One region of the Anabaena sp. WA102 genome, then DNA from elsewhere that is predicted to be linked to it. Evidence: predicted binding sites of a transcription regulator. Region 1 holds the regulator's gene; each other region holds the start of a gene.
The links. Region 1 encodes NtcA, which controls nitrogen genes in cyanobacteria. Its sites were predicted from a motif close to TNTGTANNNNNNNNTACANA; they were not measured.
Positions count from the first base shown of each region.

Region 2: the regulator NtcA is predicted to act here: its motif matches at 3,775-3,794, upstream of AA650_RS12655 (Glu/Leu/Phe/Val family dehydrogenase).
Region 3: the regulator NtcA is predicted to act here: its motif matches at 5,166-5,185, upstream of AA650_RS20485 (DUF3120 domain-containing protein).

Region 1 covers NZ_CP011456.1:1,932,940-1,941,396, reverse strand. The annotation lists gene AA650_RS08580 (hypothetical protein) at 66-395, opposite strand; gene AA650_RS08575 (AAA family ATPase) at 453-665, opposite strand; gene AA650_RS08565 (DUF3146 family protein) at 1,062-1,325, shown strand; gene AA650_RS08560 (pre-16S rRNA-processing nuclease YqgF) at 1,327-1,749, opposite strand; gene AA650_RS08555 (DUF3084 domain-containing protein) at 1,860-3,308, opposite strand; gene ntcA (global nitrogen regulator NtcA) at 3,522-4,193, opposite strand; gene fabI (enoyl-ACP reductase FabI) at 4,571-5,347, shown strand; gene AA650_RS08540 (hypothetical protein) at 5,362-5,664, shown strand; gene hisB (imidazoleglycerol-phosphate dehydratase HisB) at 5,710-6,315, shown strand; gene AA650_RS08530 (ABC transporter ATP-binding protein) at 6,381-7,364, shown strand; gene AA650_RS08525 (hypothetical protein) at 7,484-7,765, shown strand; gene AA650_RS08520 (polysaccharide biosynthesis/export family protein) at 7,758-8,457, shown strand, end outside.
Region 2 covers NZ_CP011456.1:2,928,168-2,936,624, forward strand. The annotation lists gene AA650_RS12645 (DUF4276 family protein) at 491-1,180, opposite strand; gene AA650_RS12650 (AAA family ATPase) at 1,180-2,283, opposite strand; gene AA650_RS12655 (Glu/Leu/Phe/Val family dehydrogenase) at 2,404-3,693, opposite strand; gene AA650_RS12660 (carotenoid oxygenase family protein) at 4,043-5,509, opposite strand; gene AA650_RS12665 (folate/biopterin family MFS transporter) at 5,595-6,920, opposite strand; gene AA650_RS12670 (hypothetical protein) at 7,266-7,580, shown strand; gene AA650_RS12675 (succinate dehydrogenase/fumarate reductase flavoprotein subunit) at 7,753-8,457, shown strand, end outside.
Region 3 covers NZ_CP011456.1:4,664,426-4,672,882, reverse strand. The annotation lists gene AA650_RS20500 (carboxypeptidase-like regulatory domain-containing protein) at 1-1,643, shown strand, start outside; gene nadB (L-aspartate oxidase) at 1,826-3,502, opposite strand; gene psbU (photosystem II complex extrinsic protein PsbU) at 3,710-4,138, opposite strand; gene AA650_RS20485 (DUF3120 domain-containing protein) at 4,432-5,112, opposite strand; gene AA650_RS20480 (Rpn family recombination-promoting nuclease/putative transposase) at 6,282-7,202, shown strand; gene AA650_RS20475 (undecaprenyl-diphosphate phosphatase) at 7,447-8,358, shown strand.

The DNA of each region.
Region 1 (8,457 bases):
GAGGTTTGAGTTTTAAAGGTTCAATTTGGGAATTTCATACCTCAATTCAGCAACGCCAAATAATACTACTTGTATTTAGCCCATGCACCATTACTCAAATTCCTCAATAAAGGTAAATCTTGAGTAGCCTTTATAAATATCTCCGTTTCTCCAAATACATCCTCAAGGCTTAATAAATGAATCTTTAGCTGTGTATTAATCTGCTTACTTTGAATAGCTTTATTTAAACGAGAACGAAATCCGTCTGTATAACCAACACCAGCTAACATTATGCCAATATTAGCTTCATGGATTATCATATTACCAATCAATTCTGCTGAATAAGTGCCATTTTGAATGGCATTATCAACAAAAAAATTTTTACTTTGAGTAGTTACTTTATCTTCTCTAGACATAATTCATCTCCCAACATTATCCATCTAATAAATCAACAAAGTAATCGTATAAATGTTCTAAACCTTCATAGTCCCAAATGTATTTTCATATCTTTCCCAATCTTTTAATTTTTCTGGATTGCGATCAATGTAAAACTGCCAAAAATCTGCCTGATCATCACAATCAACTAGAAGTGTACTATCTTGTCTGTTAATAAGAACACCAGCAACATGAACAGCAAGGGTAGTTTTTCCCACACCACCATCATTATGAGTACATAGAATAATCAATGGAAACAGCCTCCCTAAAATCCAGGTATTAAGACATCAAGAGAATAACATATCATCATTACTAAATTACCAAAAGACACACAAGGACTATCAATTTCTACTGCTGGAGTGAATGAATTACAAAAAGTGACAGTAGCACAATTAATTGCCAACTCATCAGGGTGAGTGCATTCTAATTTGATATAAAAAGCACACTCTTCACAAATAGTTTTATGTAATAATTGCATTATTATCTTGCGTTTATTGTAAATTGACAACAAAAGAGCAGTTACGAAACTGGACTTTATTAACTTATCTTGTTTTGATTAGTTTGTAGAATTAAGCTATTTTTGGTACATAGAATAAGTAGCCTACATAAATAATTGGCTTTTATCCCATACGTGACATCAAACAAGCGTGAGTGCTAAACGTCTGCCAGAAACTACTGCTCATGTGAGAGTTACCCGCCAATCTTGGCAACAAGGCTTTCTTGAAGGTGAAGTTAGCGCCGGTAATTTTCAGTGGCATTTCCAGTGGCATTTCCGTCGGGGAGAACTTTCTGTAAAGCCTTCCCAGGGTCGTGCTTTAATCAAAGAACCTCTAGGGCGGTTTTTAGAACAACAGGACTATCAGTTAGAACCTGGAGGGGATTATGCTTTTACAATTCGGGCTGAATTGTAAATTAGTTGTCAGTTAGTCGGTTAAGATATCGTTCAATCAGGAGAATGGCCACAATGTCATCTATTGGCCGGGGGGGTTGACGCAAACCCTTGGGTAATAGTTTAGTGATGCCTTGGGGTGGATACATCTGCCAATAGCGATCGCGTGCTTGTAAAGTGGAATAACGTTCATCAACTAAAATGATATTGGTGGGTTTGCTTAATTCCTGATTAAGTTGCTGTTTCCACTTTTTAGCCGTTGTTTGATCTCCCATCACCATTAAGGATACAGGGAATTTTTGCAGTTGTGTTTCAATATTAGCGATCGCCTCATTTGCCAAAACAACTTGATGATAAAATAGTTGTCTATCCAATCCCATCACCGCAATCCCGCATTTATCACGACCGGGATCAAATCCTAAAATTACAGGTTGTGTATTTGTCATTGGTCATTAGTCAGTTGTCATTGGTCAGTTGTCATTGGAAAAATTCTTTCTCCCCCTACCTCCCCTACCTCCCCTACCTCCCCTACTCCCCTGCCCCCTTGCCTACTTCCTCACGTACTAAAAAGAATTTGTCCATTCAAGAGGGCTACTAACTTGACTCTTAGCGGACCTACAGTATAAGTATTTTCTGCGGCTACAGCTTTGATTTCTACTTCCTGTTCCGTTTGCTGTAATTGGGTAACAAAGCGCGGAAAAGTTCCTTCTATTTGGACACTTTCGACAATTCCCGCATTGCGGGCGCGAAACTGGGAAGCGGAAATTAGTAAATCTAAGCGTTGACGCATTTGTTCAGATGTCATATTTTTTAAATCCGCTGTAGTAGTAGCCAGCACTTCCCCTGATGAAAATACGAGTTGATTTCTCGCTGCATCTGCAAAAAATTCTATTTGCTTTTCACCTCTGACATAGTTACCTGCGGAGAAAATTCGGACTACATATTCTCGACCATCTTTAATTTGTGCAACTAGTGCTTTAACCTGATCTTTAGTGACACGGAGTATTTCTTTATTAGCCGGAATAGCACCAGGTTCAGTTAATTGAATATTGGCATTGCGGTTAGCTTCCTGAAGAATTTGGATAATTGCCTGCTGTGCTGCATCAGGCTTGTCTACAGTAATTAATCCTGCCGCTATTACTTGACCCTTTACTAAGGCTAGTTTACCCAAGCGGAGGTCACGGTAGGACTGATAATATTTTTCTAGTCTGGCTACTTCCTGCTCTAAAAATTGTTGTTGTTTCTCTAATTCTTTTAAGCGAGATTCTCTAGTCATAATAACTTCTTCCCGCTGTTTAATTTCGAGGTTACGATTTTGAATAAGTTTATCTAATTTAACAATTTTGCGATCGCGTTTTTCAATTACCGTCTTCGCTTCATCAATTGCCTGTTTTGCTTCAGCGTATAATCTTTTCCGTTCCGCCTTTAACTCTTCTACTGCCGTTTGTAATGTTTGTCGCTGATTATAAAGAGTTTGTAATTCACTTCTTGCCTGTTGATACTGAATCACAATTCCACCAAGATGGCTTTGAGTTGCATTAAGTCGGGCTTGGGTTTTGGCTTGCTGATTAAGAGTGCGATTGAGTTGAGCTTGTGTGGTCTTTTGTTTAGTATTTGCTGCCTGTAATGACTTATTAATTTTCTGTAATTCTTCCTGTGCTTGACTTTGTTCTTGTTTGGCTTTATTTAACTCACTCTCAACCTGACTTTTTTGCGCTTCTGCGATTTTTAGTTGTTCCCGCTTGTTCCCCAAATCTCTTTGAATATCCTCTAATTCAAATACGCCCTTTCGCAATCCGCCATCAGCCGCAAAGAGAATTGCTAAAGTTGATGCAGAAATTAGACCGCCTGTAAAAATAGTCACAATTACAGCAGTTTTTTTCGGACGTAAATTGAAAAGTGAGAGACGAGCTTTGCCAACTCGTGTGCCGATGCGATCGCCAACGGTAGCAATTACGCCTCCCAAAATAAGAATTGCTGCAATAAGGATGTACCCGGTGGCCATTTTTAACTACCGCAATGCTGACCGATACAGCCTACTACGTTCAACCATTGTCTGTGAGTAAATGGAGTTAGGCCAAAGTAGGAATTATACAATTTTGAGACTTTCCTCCACATTAACGGTTTAATCTCTATGGTAGTGACGCTACTTAGGGAGACCCTAAGACCGCATTACCTCAAAAATAGAAGCCGTGCCAACTCCATTTACCCATAACTTTTAAGTAAATTGCTTACTTAAAGCAACAGGTTTATGCACAGTAATCTTCTTTTTATGAATGGAAATCATTTTCTTCTCGCGTAGATCTCCCAGCAGTCTAGTGACTGTAACGCGAGTAGAGCCAATTGCCTCAGCGATCGCCTGATGGGATAACTTCAGATCAATGGTAATACCATCAGCGCAAGGAACGCCAAAATCTCGACAAAGAATCAACAAGAAACTAATTAACCTTGAACCCATATCACGGTGAGCAAGAGTTTCAATCATCATCTCCGTCTGCAAAATCCGCGAAGAAAGACCTCGCAGCATTAACATTGATAACTCTGGGTTTTCCTTCAGTGCCTGTTCAACTTGTTCAATTGGGGCTGAAAGTAATTCTACAGTAGTAAATGCCACTGCATGATAAAATCGATCAGACTTATTGCCTGTCAGCAACGACAGCACACCAAAGACGCTATTTTCTCGCAGCAGAGCCACCGTTATTTCTTCTCCTGCCTCGTACACCCTTGAGAGTTTCACAGCACCCTTGAGAAGAAAATAAACTCGTTCAGCAGGATCTCCCGGAAAAAAGATCGTCTTGTTCCGTTCAAATGTTTCCACAACCGGAGGAAAAGCCCCGGTCGCCATTTGACGAAAAACATTTGCTAGGGCTTTATCTTGTGTCACTATCATTTCTCCCTTCCCCTACCCAATGCCAGAAAAACAAAAACTAATTACCTAAGAATACACCCGAAAAATCAATAAATCACCATTAACCTTGCTGTTTTTTCCTATACCTAAACGCGGAATTCCTAGCCTTCCGTTTATAATGATACATAATTGTTGTTCCGTTTAGCTAGTAATTATTGATAAGTAGTTTCACCAATTATACTCCAAAAGTTTTGCCTCTAAAAATTGTCAATTTCTTGAGAATTTTTGTAAACATGGGCATGATTTTTTGGGGCTTACTGCTTGCTTATGGAGCATTTTGGAAAATCCCTAGCCCAATGCAGTCAAACTAGGCTCAGATTCTAGTATGCTCCTAATGATGAATTAAATTAGCAATTTCTATGCTCAATCTATCTGGAAAAAATGCCCTAGTTACAGGTATTGCCAATAACCGTTCTATCGCTTGGGGAATTGCCCAACAACTACACAAAGCCGGGGCTAATTTGGGCATTACCTACTTGCCAGATGACAAGGGTAAAATGGAAAAAAAAGTTTCTGAATTGGTAGAAACGCTCAGTCCTAGCCTATTTCTGCCCTGCAATGTTGAAAATGACGAGCAAATTCAATCTACTTTTGAAACCATCCGGCAAGAATGGGGGAAAATAGATATTCTAGTGCATTGTTTAGCCTTTGCAAAAAAAGAAGATTTGACCGGAGGTTTTAGTCAAACTTCTCGTTCTGGTTTCAATACGGCTCTGGAAGTTAGCACCTATTCACTGGTACAGTTAAGCGGTGCAGCTAAACCTTTAATGACTGAAGGCGGAAGTATTATTACTCTTACATATTTGGGAGCAGTTCGAGCAATTCCTAACTATAATGTCATGGGTGTGGCTAAAGCTGGTTTAGAAGCCAGTGTTCGCTACTTGGCAGCGGAACTCGGACCCGATAATATTCGCGTCAATGGTATTTCTGCTGGACCTATTCGCACCTTAGCGTCTTCAGCCGTTGGTGGCATTTTGGATATGATTCATCACGTCGAAAAAGTAGCACCACTCCGTCGCACCGTCACTCAACTAGAGGTAGGCAATACAGCAGCTTTCTTATGCAGTGATTTAGCAAGCGGTATTACTGGACAAATCCTGTATGTAGATGCGGGATATGAAATTATGGGGATGTAGGGGATGTAGGGGATGTGGGGGATGTAGGGGATGTAGGGGATGTAGGGGATGTGGGGGATGTGGGGGATGTGGGGGATGTGGGGGATGTGGGGGATGTGGGGGATGTGGGGGATGTGGGGGATGTGGGGGATGTGGGGGATGTGGGGGATGTGGGGGATGTGGGGGATGTGGGGGATGTGGGGGATGTGGGGGATGTGGGGGATGTGGGGGATGTGGGGGATGTGGGGGATGTGGGGGATGTGGGGGATGTGGGGGATGTGGGGGATGTGGGGGATGTGGGGGATGTGGGGAGAAAGAATTTTTCCAATGACAACTGACAACTGACAACTGACAACTAACAACTAACAACTGACAACTGACAAATGACTAATAAACAAACTCATCGGATAGCTTCAGTTCACCGCACTACTGGTGAAACAGATGTTCACGTTACTATCAATCTGGATGGTACAGGGATATGTAAAGTTTCTACAGGTATTCCTTTTTTAGATCATATGCTCCATCAAATCGCTTCTCATGGGCTTTTTGATTTGGACATTCAAGCTAAAGGTGATTTGGAAATTGATGATCACCACACTAACGAAGATGTGGGGATTACCTTGGGACAAGCTTTATTCCAAGCTTTGGGTAATAAAAAGGGAATTGTCCGGTTTGGGAATTTTCTTGCGCCCTTAGATGAAGCTTTGGTACAAGTTGCTTTAGACTTTTCTGGTAGACCTCATCTCAGTTATGGTTTAGAAATTCCTACTCAACGGGTGGGGACTTATGATACTCAGTTAGTGCGGGAGTTTTTCGTAGCCTTGGTGAATCATAGCCAAATGACGTTACATATTCGCCAATTGGATGGAATTAATTCCCATCATATTATTGAAGCCACATTTAAGGCTTTTGCTAGAGCCATGCGAATAGCAGTGGAAATTGATCCTCGGCGGACAGAAACAATTCCTAGTTCTAAAGGTGTGTTATAAAAATCCTCAGCATCGGTTAATCTGTAGTTAGCTCTAAATAGTCAGTAGTTGGTAGTTTCATCGCTATGAATTCTGTTGTAGACAACCCCGATTCTCAGCAAAATCCCTTAGATAAACAACCCGTAGTCCTGACTTCTGAATTGCGAAAGGTCTATCGCACGGGGTTTTGGCTCAATCAAAAGGTTGTATCGCTCAAAAACTGTTCTTTACAAGTGTACCCAGGAGAAACCTTTGGTTTGTTGGGTCCTAATGGTGCGGGTAAAACCACGTTGTTAAAATTATTGTTGGGAATTATCCGCCCTACATCTGGAAGGGGATTATTGTTAGGTAAACCCATAGGCAACGCTAAAGTCAAGCAGCATATTGGCTACCTCCCAGAAAATTCCTATTTATACGAATATCTGAGCGGTTGGGAATTTTTGCAATTAACAGCGGGTTTATTTCAAATTCCCCAAAAGTTACAACGTCAACGCATTCCCCAATTGTTGGAATTAGTGGGATTATCCCAAGCCGATGCTCGTAAAAAGCAAATGCGGCGCTATTCTAAGGGAATGCTTCAGCGCGTGTGTATGGCTCAGGCATTAATCAATGATCCAGATTTAGTTTTTTTGGATGAACCTATGTCTGGACTTGATCCTCTGGGGCGTTACCAAATGCGAGAAATTATTCTTGCTTTGAAAGCATCTGGTAAAACCATATTTTTTAATAGTCATGTATTGAGTGAAGTGGAACAAATTTGCGATCGCGTGGCTATTCTTGATCAAGGAGAATTAATCTGTTGCGGTTCTCTCAATGAACTTTTAGGTAATCAAAACACCTATCATGTTAAAGGTCAAGGCGGAGACGGGGAAATCTTGAGAAAATGGATAGGTAATTTAGAATTTCGGTCTGATGGTTCTTGGCAGGGTATACTCCAAGAAGATTATTATGATTTTCTGTCTAGTTTGAGGTTAATGGGGGGAAAAGTTATCACTATGAATCTGTCACGTCAATCTCTAGAAGAGTTTTTTATCCATCAAATTCAAATCCGAAATCATCCGCTTAATTAGTACAAACAGGTAGAAAATAAGAGAGATAAATCACCCATAAGTAGTAATTTTTGCGAATTATTTGATGATTCTAAAAGTCAGTTACTTATGTGTTAATAATTCCTGATAAATTTAGTGTTATGACTGTACCATCAGCGGATGAATTAGTTGTTGACATAGGACGAAAATTGTTATCAGCGAGGAACCGTAACTTGCAAAAAGCACTGAAAATATTTCCTAACATTCAGAGAAGATTTAAAATCAAATTCCTTACGCAACAAATTATTTATGTCCGGAAAACTAAAGATTTATTAGAAAATAAAATTGTTGAGTCACTAGGATTCTTCAGTATACTCGATGTTAAAATGTTTCCGAATAACTCTAAATATCGTCATTTTCAATTCTCAGGTAAATATGCTTAATAAAGATTTGTGTAAATTTCTCACCCACTCAACTATGGGTTTAGCATTGTTAACAACAGTGAATATCGCTTTGCCATCGGTGAGTTTAGCGCAAAAACAGCCAGTAAAATCAACACCCAGTATCGCTACAGATTATTTATTAGGCGGCGGCGATCGCATCCGTGTCAATGTATTTGAAGTACCAGAATATACGGGTGAATATCAAGTTCCTCCTGGTGGTTCAATTAATATGCCTTTAATTGGCAGTATCCCCGTTTCGGGCTTAACCACAGAACAAGCTGCTGATACAATCGCCAGAAGATATGCTCGCTTTCTCAAACGTCCGCTCATTTCCGTCAACTTATTATCACCCCGTCCCATTAATGTGTTTGTTGCTGGGGAAGTAACAAGACCGGGTGCTTATACCCTCAGCTTGGAAGGGGGAGCAGGAAATAACCCCGGTGTCCAATATCCAACAGTATTAGCTGCCCTGACCAGCGCTCAAGGTGTGACACTAGCAGCAGATGTAACTCAAGTACAATTACGCCGCAAGGTAGGACGTTCTGGAGAGCAGACAGTTTCCCTAAATTTAAAGGAATTGACGCAAACAGGTAGAATATCTCAGGAGATTACCTTACGAGATGGAGACACCATAATTGTCCCCACTGCTGCCAGTTTGAATGTGGCTGAAGCCCGGAATTTATTTGCAGCTA
Region 2 (8,457 bases), 1.0 Mb from region 1:
ATAATTAAGTTTAATAATGTTGGGTTTCCTTTGTCAACCCAACCTACATTTTCTTAAACTAAAAGTATTGTGTTGAGTAGAATTGATGAGCAAAACAACTATTAGTTAATTTTTTTTGTTCTCCATTATTGATTGTAGTCAAAAATTTGGGAATGCTTGAAAATAGGGATGAAATAACCTCTAGGGGTTGTGCAAATTTACATATCAAGCAGTTATTAGGCTAATAATCACAATGGCAAATTCAAACAATAAATTATTTACTCCTCGAAATGATGGAAATTATGTAAATACAAAAGAGCTTTTGTCTTTGTTTAGGTAAATTTCTGATGAAAAAAGGTTGTCATCAAAAATCCAAAATTCAGCCAGTAATACTTTTGAGTCATTACTTTTATCTTTTATACGATTCAATGAATTTCATGAGAATTTATCCTGCGATCGCATTTCATGAACACAAAAATTTACCCCTGTTAATGTTGGGGGTATCAATGGCTTATTTCCCCAATGATTCAAGTCGTGAAAGCCATGAATTAAAGTGAGGGCATTTATTCCGAATTACTTCTAGTCCAATTGATTCAGCTAATAGTGGTCCATAAGTAGATTTTGCGCCTTTATAATCAGGAAATTGGGCAATAATACGTTTACTGGGGGCTGTTTCCTTGCTATCATTAATCAACTCAGGAGTTTCATATTTATCGGCAATACGTTTGAGTTCTTCAACTTTGTCTGAGCATTTATCATAAAAGGACTCAAAACAAGTAGGATCAGAAAAAAGGTAAGCCTCGTATTCATGCAATTGAATATACGGGACGAATCGCCGATCATCAATATCGTCAGCAAAGCTTTTCTCCAAAAACTCGACTCGTTTTATGGGATTTTGACGCATGATTTCAGCTTCATCTAATCCCGGAAAATTATGATGAATTGCATACAGATCAATCATCGTTGTAAAGAAAGCATCTGTATTTTTATCCCCAGTAAGCGATCGCAAAATATCATCCTTCATTGGCTGATAATCACCATAACCGCTACCACCACGATTAGTTTTACCCTTTTTTCTTCCATGAGCAATGAGTCTAGGGTGGTGCATAAATACTTGATGTTGCGCCAGATGTGGTTGCAGAATAATAGAGGCAAATGTTTGTTCAGTTTGTCCTTCTGCAAATAAATAGAGTCTTACCATTAGTGTGGACCTCCACCAATGATATTTTTTTCCCAAATTTCTCCTAAACTATATTCTTCTAACCAAGTTTCTAATTCTTGAGGATTTAACCGCTTAAATTGCGATTCCTTACCTACTCTATCTACCGTAATTACATCTTCAGGATTAAAGTTATCTAAAAAAGAAGTAGATTGGGTGCTGATGAGGATTTGTGTATGATAGGAAGCCTTACTAAACATCGCAGCCACAACATTGAGCGCGTAGGGATGAAGACCAAGTTCCGGTTCATCAACAATTATTAGTGCTGGAAGTTCTGTTTCTGGCTGCAAAAGCAAAGTAGTCAGGCAGATAGCACGCAAAGTACCGTCCGAAAATTGGTCTGGACTAAATAGTTGATCTGAGCCTTTGTGCAGCCAGTTGAGCTTAACATAATCCGCTCTAGGTTCAAGGACAAAATCATCAAAAAATGGGGCAATTAAACGGATTGTCTTAATAATACGCTGATAGGCTGTATTATGGTCTTCACGGAATCGGAGAAGTAATGCGGCTAGATTTCCACCATCAGACACCAGCCAGCGGTTGTCATCCTTGTAACAGGATTGACGAACTCGCGTGGTAGATGACGTATCGTGAAAGTGGTAAACACGACAGTCATTGAGCAAATGTTTGATAGTGTTGGCAATTGTTGGCGTACCTTCTTGTGCTGCTTTCTTGATTTTTGTTTCCTGATGTCCTGCACCGAACGAGTAAGTGGTTGAGGGTTGAGGTAGGTGTGAGCCATTTCGCGTCCCTGTTTCTTCAGCAAATATCAAAGTATCACCTGCCGCAAACTTGAGACAAATGGTATAGATAATATCCAGACTCCCATTGTCAATCTTGAACTCTAGTTGTGCCTCGATTTGCGGTGTTACCTTCGGTCCGAAATGTAAGAGAGAGTGAGCAGAACCCGATATACCGATATATTCTCGAAGTCGTTCGGCCATCATCTCATTCAGCATCTTGAAAAACGAGATGAGATTACTTTTACCTGCTCCATTAGCTCCAATCAATATGTTTAAGGGACGCAACTCAAGATCCATTGTCTTAATGGACTTGAAGCCCTTGATAATTACTCGTTGTAGCATAATCAACAATCAGTATTTATACAAAATGATTATATATGTAGATGATGTACAGGGATTAAAAAAAAGGTGCGTTAGGCTAAAGCCATAACACACCCCAATTAAACTAAATTGCAAATACAACTAAGGATACAAACCCCGATCATTCAAAGCTTGCGCGACTCTACCTACACCCAAAGTATAAGCAGCTAATCGCAGATTTACCCCCCGTGCTTGCGACTCATGAATCACCTTGCGGTAAGCCTGAACCATCAAATGTTCCATTTCCCGGTTGACTCGTTCTTCGTCCCAGAATAGGTAGGAAAGACCTTGTACCCATTCTAAATAACTGACCACCACACCCCCAGCATTGGCTAAAATATCCGGTAACACGGTGACACCTTGGGCTTCTAGAACGCGGTTAGCTTCCAAAGTCACAGGACCATTAGCAGCTTCTGCGACAAATTGGGCTTTGATTTGATGGACATTTTCTGCGGTAATTTGGTTTTCCAAAGCGGCAGGAATCAGGACATCGCAAGGTAAAGTTAATAAGTCTGCATTACTAATGGGTGTTCCTTGGGGAAATCCCACCACACTGCGATGGTTGGCCGCAGCGTAGGCTTTGACAGCGGAAATATCAAGACCATTTTCGGCAAAGATACCCCCACTAGCACTGGAAACAGCGATAATTTTTGCTCCTTCTTGGTGTAGCAATTCGGCGGCTGCCCCACCTACATTACCGAAGCCTTGAATTGCTACCCTGACTCCTACCAGGGATTTACCGTGATCGGCGATCGCTTCACGAACAATAATCATCACACCGCGTCCAGTCGCCATTTCTCGTCCCAGGGAACCACCAATAGATAAGGGTTTACCTGTAACTACTCCGGGGACAGAATGACCAACATTGACAGAATAAGTATCCATCATCCATGCCATTTCCCGCGCTGATGTTCCCATGTCTGGTGCGGGTATATCTACGGATGGTCCAATGTCTTTAATTAATTCACTAATATAACGACGACTAATCCGTTCTAATTCCCCCACACTGAACTTTTTGGGGTCTATGGGAATTCCGCCTTTGCCACCACCGTAGGGAATGCCTAACAATGCACATTTCCAAGTCATGAGCATGGCTAGGGCGGATACTTCTCGTAATGTCACTGCTTCATGGTAGCGAATACCACCTTTATAGGGTCCTAAAATATCCGAATGTTGTACCCGATGTCCAGCAAAAACCCGCACTTCCCCATTATCCATTCTTATGGGAATGGAAACTGTGACAACTTTTCGAGGGTGACTGAGTATTTCTACGATACCTTGATCTAATTTTAATTCTTTAGCAGCCCATTCTAAATAGCTACAGGCTTGATCATAAGGGCAAATATGCGCTGGAGAATGATTTTCTATAAGTGGGAGAGACGTTGTCACCATAATACCTACTCCTCATCACCGTATGTTTGTGAACCGGACTGATATGGTTAGCTTACCCTCTTTTTTGAAAAAGATGTCAATTTTGTAGTTTCTGTTACAATTTTATTTCGATTTGTATGCTGTAAGACGCTTGGGCAGATAAACTATAAAAATATCGGCGTTGCTGATTAAGGGTATGAATTTTAGTCTCACGCAGAGGCGCAGAGGCGCAAAGAGTAAGAGTTTTAAAGGTTCAATTTGGTAATTTTATACCTCAATATGGCTGATACGCCACGCAGGCTATCAGCAACACCTGAAATTTTGATGACTTGGTTGGGTGACGCAGAAGCTTTTCCCCAACCTATATTAATTAAATGAATGTTTCAGGTGTAAAACTCCCGTGTAAGCCATAGGGAATATGATGTTTGAGGTGTAGTTTTGCAATTTCACCTTTTTCCAAATTTACAGCATCTAAAATTACCACATCTGAACGATGATGTTCTGCATCATAAACTAAGGCTATTAGCCAGCCATCATCTTCTGTTTGGGAATTTGGACGAGGAATAAAAATTGGTTCACCGATAAAACCTGCTGGTGCAGCACTCCATAATTGTCTTTGTTGTAACTCTAAATCAAGTTTGAAAATTGCTTGTAGGGGAGCATTTCCCGTTGATTTATGAGCCGCAGCCGTGTATAGATAACGATAGGATTTACCGACATGATGAGGGTGCATTGTGGGAAATTCACAAGATCGATCATCTATTAAATGATTTTCGACTGTATTGGTTGGTAAATTCAGATTAAACCGCCAAAGTTTGCCAGGAGAATTGGCATCAAAATCTGTTTCTCGATAATCGCTATTGGGTTCAACTTCTGGTAATGATTCATAGCAAATAGAATCAATGATAATTTCATTACCCACTTCAAAAGCATTAACATGATGGAAAATAAAACCTGCCTGAGTTTCTAAAACTTTGATTTTTTTAGTTGGGTTTTGGCGAGGAATAATGATGATTTTTGTAGGTTGATTTTTTTGGACTTTAATACATTGGGCGGCGCTAGATATTCCCAAGGCAAAAGGTATGGGGTTAAAACTAACAGGATTTTGGAAGAAAATACAGTAATTTTCTGTAATCACAAAATCATGAATGAAGCAAAAACCAGCAACGCTATGATTTTGTTTATTGGTGATTTCTCCGTCGGTATTTAACTCAAATATGTTAATTGTAGTTGATAGTCCTGGTGTAATAGCGAAATTAACTAATGTACCATTTGCATCAATTCGCGGGTGGGCGCTAAAGGCTTCCCCTTTAGATAAAACACCGTTGAAGTATTCATTCCCTAATGTTTCTAGAGTGTGCGGATTAAGTAAATAGGGTTCGGATGCTTCCCATAGTGCTAATAGTTTTTTACCCCAATAAATTACATTAGTATTAGCAATATGTTTGATTTTGAAATCAAAGATGTTAGCTAACCAACCGCCCAGTTTTTGTGTACCAAAAACACCACGATAAAGAATTTTACCCGCTTTTTTTTCTGCTAAATAACCTGCTGTGGTAACAAAGCGGTTACGAAAATGGGCGCGGCCATTGGTAAATGTAATGCGGCTAATCATGCCATCACCGTCAAAGGGATGATGTAATTTTTGCCCATTAATATCTAGTAAACCAGGTCCATTTCTAAATAATGTTCCTTGCAATTCTGGTGGTATTTCTCCTTCTATATCATCAATCCAGTAATCAAATTCCTGGTGAAGAGATTCATATCCTCCTTGCCAATCTTTGAGAGTGTAGGATTTTTGGAGATTTTGCTGATCTTGAGGTTCTAATATTTGCATTTTTTCTTGGCTATGGTAAGTTTTTTCAGAAAACCAGGGATGTAAATATAGAGATAAATCTAATTGTCTTCGAGATTTTTATCTATTAAATAAGTACATCATTATCAATTCTATCATCTGGTAGCAATTTAACAAAAAATATGGGTATCAGAGAAGTACAGCTAGTGAGAATGATTAATAACCACAGGGAGTCAAATTGATATTCTGTGATTCCTAACCATTTCATCATGATTGATCCTAATGCGTAGGAAACTGTTCCTGCTACATTAAATACAGACATGATTAACGCAAAAAATGTGGCTTCTATGCCGGGAGGGCAAAGCTTTGTTGATAATACTAATATGGGCATGAATACAATTTGCCCAATCACAGTAATAATCAAACTATCACCTAAGCTAAACCAATGATCATCTATGCCTAACATTCTGTTGGTGTGCGTTACTAATAATAAATTCGTCATTCCTAAAGCTGTGGATAGGAAAATACCCGCAGTAATCATAGTTCTAAAGGGAATGTGCTTAAAGTAACGTTGGAAAGCCCAAACTCCAACTAGGGAAGCAAAACTCGTCACTAACCGAATTCGTCCTAAAAATTCTGGTTGAAAGTGGAGTTCATTAGTTGTGAAATAGAAGAATGCTGATTCAGTTTTTGGTGTAGCGTGCCAAATAAATATAAATAATGTGGGCAACCAAATTGTTTTTTGAGTAATTGCTTGGCGGATTTTTAGTAGTTGATCTTTTGTGTTGTTGCTTTTTTTGTGATCTTTATTAATAGGTTTTTCAGTAATTAACCAAGCTACAGATGAAATAATTAAAGGAAATAATGCTGTTATTAAAAATACTATACGGGTGGTAAAATATTCTAAAAGTAACCCGCTAAGGTAAGCTGTACATAAGGCACCAATAGCTGAACTACCCCAACAAAGAGATTGTAAAGAACCTATTTTGGCTTCTGATTCGTTTCTGGCTCTTTCAACTACTATGGAATCAACTATCACATCACTAATAGCCACAGAGACAGAAGAAAGTACAATCATAATTGTGGCTGTTGTACTGGTATGAGCGACTGTTCCTAAACATCCCCAAGCTGCACAGCCCAGAATTCCTGACATAACTATGTAAGGTTTTCTATGATAACCAAATATGGGTAAACTATCGGAAATAAACCCATATAATGGCTTAATCATCCAAGGTATAGTACAGATTCCCATAATTGTTGACATCTGCACGGGACCTAATAGTAATTCATCTTTGAGAAAAAAGCTGACAGCTAAACGCGATAATGTCAGTATACCTTGAACAAAATAGATGGTAAGAATTGCTATTAACTCAGCACTGGGTTCGTTACCTAAGAGAATTTTTTTGGTTAGTAAATCTTTGAATTTGGGTAAGGTAGGGGAGTCATTTAGCATTTGCATGAATAATGATTAAGTTTTATTTACTTTTATATCATAGATTTTTAAATTGAGGATAAGTTTTTATTAATTATGAAACTATAGGAATCCGGTTTGATTCTGTCAGTCGAGCGATCGCCTTTGGTGAATTTTGTATAGAAGAAACTTTCTTTTTAACCGTGTTCTCTGTATAAATGGTTATATATAAAACACATTAATTGACAATTTCCCAGGGGATGTGACTGAACATTAGTTTTTTGTAAAGTAATATTACAAACCTTGGAAATATATTGAGAAATTGTTCTTGAGGCAAACATAGATTTAAGGTAGAAGCTATAGGACAAAATTGAGGCCAGTTTTAAAATGAACACAAATAATATTCAAAACTATCGCTTTGTCTGTACCTTAACTTTTGGTGATATTTACGGTCAAATTATTGTTTGGTTAATTACGATTACTATTAGCTTGGCATCAGCTTTAGCACTAATGGGCGCAAAAAGACCTGTATACGCTTTAGCTACGGTAGGTCTTGTGGTTCTTTTATCTCTACCTTTTTTACTTTTCGCCTTTGTGACGACTTTATTAAATAATATTGAACTCAATGCTGTAGAGCCAAAAACCAAGACAGAATCAATACAAAGTAGTATTTCACAAAACCCAGTCCAAGTAACTAGCTAAAGGGGATTTCACCAATAGACATTTGGTAAAAATTAAATGTGTGTTTGCTACAACCCTTGTAGAGAAGTTACATGAAGCGTCTCTACATTTTTTTGCACCAGATGTCAAATTTACAATTTCTCTATTACCCTGTCTTGTAGATGGGGAATTTTTTTTTAATCGGTGGTTGATGATGCTTGAACATGATGTAATTATTGTTGGTGGTGGTTTGGCTGGCTGTCGGGCTGCGGTGGAAATTGCCCGGACTGACCCTAGTTTAAAGGTAGCGGTAGTTGCCAAAACTCACCCAATTCGCTCTCATTCGGTGGCTGCTCAAGGTGGTATGGCGGCTTCTTTAAAAAATGTGGATGGTACGGATTCTTGGGAAGCTCACGCTTTTGATACTGTCAAGGGTTCCGATTATCTGGCGGATCAAGATGCGGTGGCAATTTTGACTCAGGAAGCACCGGATGTGGTGATTGATTTGGAACATCTGGGGGTATTGTTTTCTCGTTTACCTGATGGTCGGATTGCTCAACGGGCTTTTGGTGGACATTCTCACAACCGCACTTGTTATGCGGCTGATAAAACTGGTCATGCAATTTTACATGAGTTAGTTAATAATTTGCGCCGTTATGGGGTGCAGATTTACGAAGAATGGTATGTAATGCGCCTGATTTTGGAGGATGGCCAGGCGAAGGGTGTGGTGATGTTTCACCTGTTGGATGGGCATATTGAGGTGTTACGGGCGAAGGCTGTGATGTTTGCTACGGGGGGCTATGGTCGGGTTTATAACACGACTTCTAATGATTATGCTTCTACTGGTGATGGTTTGGCGATGACAGCTTTGGCTGGTTTACCTTTGGCAGATATGGAGTTTGTCCAGTTTCATCCTACG
Region 3 (8,457 bases), 2.7 Mb from region 1:
GGGAGCAACTTGTAGATAATTCAGCAAAATACCGCTTTGAAAATGTGGTGACAGCTAGTAATTCTTTGACAGGGAATGCAGAAAGTCAGAATTATAAACTTCTGCTTTATCCAGGAGGAAATTTGAGTGGTAAACCAGAAGAAATTCCTCTAAATTATCGCAATTTACAAGGTCAAATCAATAAAGGAAAATCAGCTTTTGTTATCAGCGCAGGTACACAAAGAAATCGCACAAATCAAAGCTTTTTCGGGAATCTTGGTGATTTTCAAGGTGGAGCTACTTATTATTTTGGACTTTCTAATGAAATTACTTTAGGTACTGGGGTAGTTTATGATGGTTCTACTCAACCATACAGCGAAATATTGTATCAACCAGTAAATTCTCCTCTAACCTTTAAACTTGGGGCATTAACTGGTAATAAAATTAGTTTTAACGCAGATATTAGCTACAGAACTAATAATTTTAGCTTAGGTTTTGGCGGTGATGAAAAATCTTATAATGCCAATTTATTTTGGGCTTTAAACCGAAAAGTTAGTTTATTTTCTAATTTGTATTCTAGTGGAACAAATAATCGCTTAGAAACCGGGTTTAACTTCAACTTACAACCAGTTTTTTTGAGTTTGAGCTATGATTATAAAAATGGTATTAATGGTGCTTTGAATGCTAGTTTAGATCCTTTTTTGATTGGCATTCGTAAATATAACCAAAATATTTCTTCTGAATTAATCTATAATCTTTCTGGCAGTCGGCTTTTTGGCTCTACAGGCAATGCAATTAGCCTAAAATATGATACCGATGATAAAAACTATTTAGGCAGCCTGAATTTGATTTATCGAACTCCTTGGAAAAGTAAAGATGGTAGGAGTTTATTAGACTTAGAATTTGGCTATGGTAATGGTTCTCAAGGTCATGGTATCATCACATCTGCTTCTACAACTCTAGTTCCTGGTTTAGGATTAAGATTAACTTATAGTGCAGTCAGTAATAATAGTTCTTCTTTAAGTCTCAATTTATTTACCAGTTTGTTATTACAACCTAGTATGAATTTCAGCGGTGACGAGACAAAATTAGAAAAGTTACGCACTCAAGGGGGAATCTTACTTCAACCATTTCTGGATAAAAATAATAATGGTCGTCATGATCATGGAGAAGATTTTTATACTGAAGATATAGAATCACTATTCTTAATTAATAATCAACCTTTGAATAAACTAGGTGTCTCTCGTCCAAAAAATGTCAGCAAAGGGGCATTATTTGAGCTTCCACCAGGTAATTATCGTTTGGATATAGATCCAGCGGGTTTTCCCCTTGGTTGGAAAGCTATCCAACCAGCCTATGCAGTTAAAGTTTCTCCTGGAAGTTATACGACTGTTTTAATACCTCTGATTCCAGCTTATGTTGTGACGGGAAGAGTGATAGATAAAGAAGGGAAAGCGATAACAGGAGTTAGTGTAGAATTTGTTTCTCGTAGTCATCCAGAAAAACGAGTTACTTCAGTAACTAACAGTGCTGGAATTTACTATTTAGAAGATTTAAATGTAAGCACTTATAATGTACTTATTGATGGTAAACTAGCCCAACCAAATACTTTAGAAATTAATACAAATTCTAAGACTTTCTTGGAATTAAATTTACAGCCATAACATCAAAATGAGGTGCGGAATTTTGGTTTATAAAGGATAAAAAATCTTTGCTACTTAACAATACCTTGTCCATTTTCTGTAGGTTGGGTTGAAGCATGAAACCCAACATGAGCGTCGGGTTGTGCTGTCGCCAGTAAAACTTGGCAATTATCAGGGTAAAAGGTGTTTAACCGGAGATAATATCACCTATTACCTATCCACCATTCCTGATTTTGGACAAGAGTATGCACTTGCCAATTAGGATCAGTTTGAGGGTAATCTAAACGGTAATGTCCACCCCGACTTTCGGTTCTAAAAACAGCACTTTTCAGAATTAATTCGGCAATATCTAATAAATTACGAGTTTCTGCCCAAAGCCGTAATTCCTTTTCAATTTGTGGCTGTTGAAAATTAACTGATTGTGTCGGTTTTAAACTCAATAATAATTGACTTAAAGGTAAAGCAGCAAAGTCTTCTTGCCAAGATGCAACTTGAGAAATGGCATTTTCTAAACTTAATTTTTCTCGACAAATACCTGCACTTTGCCAAACTACACGGGGTAAATTTTGGCGAATTTCTGCTAATTGTCTTTGTTGATTTTCCCACTCAATTAGAGATGGGTTAACTGCCAAACTTTCAGTTTCAATAATATTAGCAGATTCCTGTTTTCCCAGTTGCAATTTTTCATAGTCAACATTAGCCATTTGCGCCCCAAAGACAATACATTCCAACAACGAATTACTGGCTAAACGATTAGCACCATGTACTCCCGTACTGGCAGTTTCTCCAATGGCGTATAAACCGGGAATATTCGTGGCATTCATGACATCTGTGAGAATACCACCCATCCAATAATGGGCAGCAGGTGACACAGGAATGGGTTGAGTAAAGACATCAATGCCCCAATGTTGACAAACATTAATGATATTCGGGAAACGATGGCGAATTTTGTCAGCGGGAATGGGGCGCATATCTAACCAGACATTCGCTGTAGCCATATCAGCAGCCGTTTTTTGTAAATGACTGAAAATAGCCCGACTGACCACATCACGGGGTGCTAGTTCCCCTGCTGGGTGGTAATCAAAGGCAAAACGTCGCCCGGTGTCATCCACCAAATGCGCCCCTTCTCCACGCACAGCCTCACTAATCAGAAAACGCCCCGGTTTACTCAAGGCTGTGGGGTGAAACTGCACAAATTCTAAATCACGGAGAATTGCACCCGCCCGCCATGCAATAGCTACACCATCACCTGTACTCACCGCTGGATTAGTGGTTTGGGCAAATACTTGACCACCACCACCTGTAGCTAAAATCACTGCCCCGGCTCTAATCCAGGTAATTTTACCTTGATAAAAGAGGCTAGTTCCCAAACATTGACCGGTTTGGGGTTCTATCCATAAACTCAAAGCCAAGGCTTGCTGAATGACTTTGATATTCTCACGACGCAGGACTTGATCTGTGAGGGTGGTGGTAACTTCTCTACCAGTAGTATCGGCTGCATGAAGCACGCGAGGACGAGAATGGGCTGCTTCTAGGGTTAAAGCTAAGTTACTGTCATGACGATCAAAAGCTACGCCCAGGTCAACCAGGGACTGAATACAACTGGGGGCTTGTTCGGCTAGGAATTTGACAGCGGCGATATCACATAAACCAGCCCCTGCTTTTAATGTGTCTTCAATATGCAGTTTTGGCGAATCTTCTGGGGCTACAGCTGCGGCTATGCCACCTTGCGCCCAATCACTGGCAGAGAGTGAGACTGTTTCTTTAGTAATTAAGCCGACTCGTAAGGATGTGGGTAGACATAGGGCTGTATATAGTCCTGCTGCACCGGCACCGACTACTAAAACATCGAATTGGTTAGGAATATTTATATCGGGCAAGGTATAACTATGATTTTTGTGATTTGGATGATTTTTGGGATTTACAGCCAGGAATAGGGAACAAGGGCTAACTATGATTTTTGTGATTTGGATGATTTTTGGGATTTACAGCCCAAAATTTAAAATCTAAACTTCGGGTATGGGTAATTGGGAATATGTTTTCAATTCCCAGTCCCCAGTCCCCAGTCCCCAATCCCCAATCCTTAGTTATCTGTAGATACCGTTGTTAATGCGATCGTCGCCTTCGTTGAAGTTAGGCTCCAATTCTGTCACGGTGAAATTATCCAAGTTAGCTTGCAAACGTTCTTTTTGGCTATCGCTCAATCCTGGTAGATTTAATACATCTTCTACTTTTTCGTAGGGAGCATTAGCGATGATCTTTTTCGCCAATGTAGGATACAGTCCTGGATATTGTTGGAAAGCAGCGATATTGGTATTGTTCAAATCAATTTTCTTCCCAAACTCTGTTCCTAGTTTCTGATCTGCTCTATTTTGACGAGCGATCGCTAAAACTGGAACTTGATTTCCCAGAAAGCTATTGAAACTAACAGCTTGGGCTGTCTGGGTAGTTCCCAGTATTCCCCAGCAACCTAGCAACAATGTAAACACAGTAAATAAACGCACCAATCCTTTCACGATTTTTACCTCTTTTTTTCCAGGAATAATAAAATTTTGCAGCCAAAAGCTATGAACTGTAGGGCATAAGCCGGAATTTTAAGGGTGTTAGAGCAGTTTCTTTTCTAACTTGATCCTAGCTTCTTCATGGTTTAAGCTTGAGAGCTTGCACAACAGTCATCAAAAACTAATATACAGCGTATCAATATCCATAATATTTACGACTATTTGGTTTGATTTGACTTTTGCCAAAAATCTGACCTCATAGCACCTCTGCGCCCATTTTTCGGTGTTTACCTGAATTGATGGGAATTTCACGCCAGGACTGCTGCTAACAAGAAGAGACTGTCTACTAGAATTGTACTCAAAACCGCCCCCCCAAAGGCATACCAATGGGATTGCTTATGGAGTAAAGAGACTGTTCCTACTGTCATCAGCATCAGGGCAAGAATGACTGCCCAGCCTTCTCCCCAAGGGGTTTGGACTTGTGCTAGGGCATTCTGTAAGATTTGTGAAGCACCTGATGGATCTGTTCTCATAATTTGTCGCCAATAAGGCATTAAATCCACCAAATAAAAATAAATATCGGTTAAAACTGTTCCTAGTAAAGAACCCAGGTAAAACCAATTGCCAACCTTACCCCAATTTTTCGCTAAACACCACACAGCAAAAGGTAATCCTAATGCTTCTATTGGTATATGCCAGATTGGTTCATATCTTAACCAACCCCAATAAATCGCTCCTGTTAACCAAGTCCAGCTAAAGCCAAAGAGTAAATCTCCCCACAGGTAGGTTTGGGGACGTGACATTAATTTAATACTGAACCACACCCAAAAGCCTGTCAATAATACGCTAAGAATGGGAGAAGATCGCACCAATGGAGCTTCTATGAACACTGGTACTGATACTAAGAATACTGATGCTAAAAATATTAACCAATTTTGTCGGGAAGATAGAAAATTTGGTAAATGATGATTTTTCAGGCTGTGATTGATATCTACAGTGGGGTTAGTAGCTGTGTAGGCAGAGAATGTATGATTAATCAAAGTTTTTAATATTTGTTACTAAACTTTACTTATTTCACAATATCATAACTGAAAATCCCCCAGGGGGGCATCTTGATTATACATGATATTTATAGAGGTATGCACTCAATCGGCAAAGGAATATGACCATGACCTTGGCTAAGTTTTCAGAAGTGATCACTTTGGTGACTTGGTATTGATAAATGACCAGATTAATCAGAGAAATTGCGAATTTTGTGATTGAATTATAAGTTATTTGTATAGGATTCTAGTAAAAAAGGACTTTCTCAATTATTGAGGGTCTATTCTCAATAATAATGAGAATTTTATCAATAATCAAACGATTTTTGGTGATTTCAGCTAGGGGGCTTGACAGTGTTCCGAGTTTTTGCTATACTTATGTTAAAGTAGGGGAAGTGTGCGCCTATATATAAGGCTTTTATTTATCAAGATAATTATTTCCCATATATACTCCATCCATCTTGAAAACTTGGGTTTTCGCCATAGAAAAACTATAGGTTTCAACTTAGACGGGGTTTAAATTCCAGAACTAGGGAAATAAAAAAATCATATTTGTCTTCATAGCCAAAATACCAAGACGTTATCTTGTATCTTACGGTTTGCTGATAGCGTAGCGTAAGCCATAAAAGTTGTCTGTGAGGGCAGGGAACTCTTAACAGGGAACAGGAAACAGGGAACAGAAAAAACTCATGTTTAAAAACATGAGATTGAAATAATGATACTGTTTTTTTCCTGCTACGCATCTTGTAAAAACATCTCTTTTTTGACTGAAGATCTAAACTCTGAAACTTTAGTTTTTTAGGCTCTTGAGTACATAGGCGTAGCCATATTGAGGTATGAAATTCCCAAATTGAACCTTTAAAACTCAAACCTCAGTGCGTCTACTCTTCGAGATCACGAAGCGTGATTGCGCCTTTGCGTGAGACTAAAATTCATACCCTTAATCAGCAACGCCAGTACATAATATGCAAAATCTGAACAAAAAATCTCATAAAGCTTGCCATGTATAAGAAATGAGCCATATTTTGAATATTATGGCAAAATATTCCCTCTTTCCCCCGTTCCCTGTTCCCTGTTCCCTTTTTTTTGTAATATAAGAAATATTAAAATCAGGAATAATGCACACAGACACGATATTCTACCAAATCTTCCTCACTTTCCACACCCTATTATTTGAAATCCTGGGAGAACCTACAGAAAATGCCACAGATTATAAATTTACTTCTGTGGAAGTGAAAGAAAAAGCATTTCGATTTGATGGAATTTTCACAGCAGATAGTGTGAAGAAACCCATCTATTTTGTGGAAGTGCAATTTCAACAAAAACCAGATTTTTACTGGGAATTAATCGCCGAAATCAACATTTATCTCAATCAATTCAAACCTGTACAAGATTGGCAAGCCGTAGCTTTATTTCCGAAACGGAGTTTAGATGTGGGAGAATTGACTGCTTATCAACAAGAACTGATTAATAGTGGGAGAATTAAACGAATTTATTTAGATGAATTACCACCGGGTTCAATTGGTATGGGGTTAATTGAGTTAATTGTTAGTAAGGAAGCACAAGCACTGGAATTAGTTAAAACCCTTATGGCAAGAACTAAGACGGAGATTGATAATGACAGAGAAAAACAAGGTATTATAGAGTTGTTGGAGACTGTTTTATTGTCCAAATTTTCACAATTAAGCCGTCAGGAGATAGAAGCAATGTTTTTAGTGAGTGATATTAAGCAAACACGGGTATATCAAGAAGCAAAGCAGGAAGGGATACAGGAAGGCAGACAGGAAGGCAGACAGGAAGGCAGACAGGAAGGCAGACAGGAAGGCAGACAGGAAGGCAGACAGGAAGGTAAAAAAGATGCAGCAACAAACCTATTGCTAAGGATATTATCTAAACGGTTTGGAAAGCTGGAAGATAGTTATACTCAAAATATCAAAAGTTTGAACATAGAACAATTAGAAAGGCTAGGAGAAACATTATTAGATTTTACAGATATTAATGATTTGAAAATATGGTTAAAATCTGAGATAAACAAGTAATTTGGGTGCATGGTTTATTTAAGAGTTAAGTAGGTGAACACAATAAAACCAAACTGTGTAAAGAAACGTAAAATCGCTGAAAACTTCTTCACTCTTGCCTCTTGCCTTTTGCCTTGCCATAACGACAATTTTCAACGCCAACCTACTTACTGCGCTGATAAGATTTTGTCTAAACAGACTGACAACAACCAAGTAAAGTTGGATAGTTTGCTAGAATTACGCATTGATTTTGGGAGTTTTGTTAATGACAACAATCTTAGAAGTGAATAGTATAAATTTACTATCATGGCAACTGTTACAGGTAGGAGTACCGGAAGGGAATCTGATTCAGTTAATTTTTCAGGCTTTTATTTTGGGTATAGTTCAAGGGATTACAGAGTTTTTACCCATTAGCAGCACGGCTCATTTAGAGGTGTTTACCAAGGTTTTTCATTGGCAGGAATTGAGTTCAAAAGCTTTTCTGGCAACAATTCAATTTGGTAGTGTCATAGCGGTATTAATTTATTTTTGGACAGATATTAAACAGATATTAACTGGAGGTTTCAAGGCTTTTCAACAAAAAGACTGGGAACAGGAAGAATGGAAATTGTTAGTAGGCATAGCTATAGGAACTTTACCTGCTGTAATCGGCGGATTTGTCCTGAAAAAAGCATTAAATAGCGAAGATTCAGCTATTAACAGTATGACTTCTATTGCAATAGTATCAATTGTTATGTCGCTGTTATTAGGTGCATCGGAAAAACTGGGCAGTCATAAGCGAGATTTTAGCACCCTAACAATTCGTGATGGTTTGTTGATTGGGATCGGACAAATGATGGCTTTAGCCCCTGGTGCGTCTCGTTCGGGTTCAACTTTAACTACAGCCTTGTTTCTCGGCTTAGAAAGGCAAACAGCCGCTAGATTTTCTTTTCTTTTAGGTATTCCGACTTTAACACTTGCTACCGTGTATCAGTTTTTGAAGGAGGCATTGGGGAAAATTGACCTAGTTGTGGTAGGTGTAGGGACATTATCTGCGTTTGTTTTTTCTTATATCTCTATTGCTTGGCTGTTGCGTTATCTGCAAACCAAGAATACTTGGATATTTGTTTGGTATCGGTTGGCATTTGGAGCAACAATATTAAGTGCGATCGCTGCGGGAATGTTAAAAAATAGTTAGAGTAGTTGAAATCTGGAAAATAGGGGACAAGGGACTTCCAAATAAATTCCTTCTGTCCTCCAACCTTTCCTGACAACTGAGAACTGACAACTGACAACT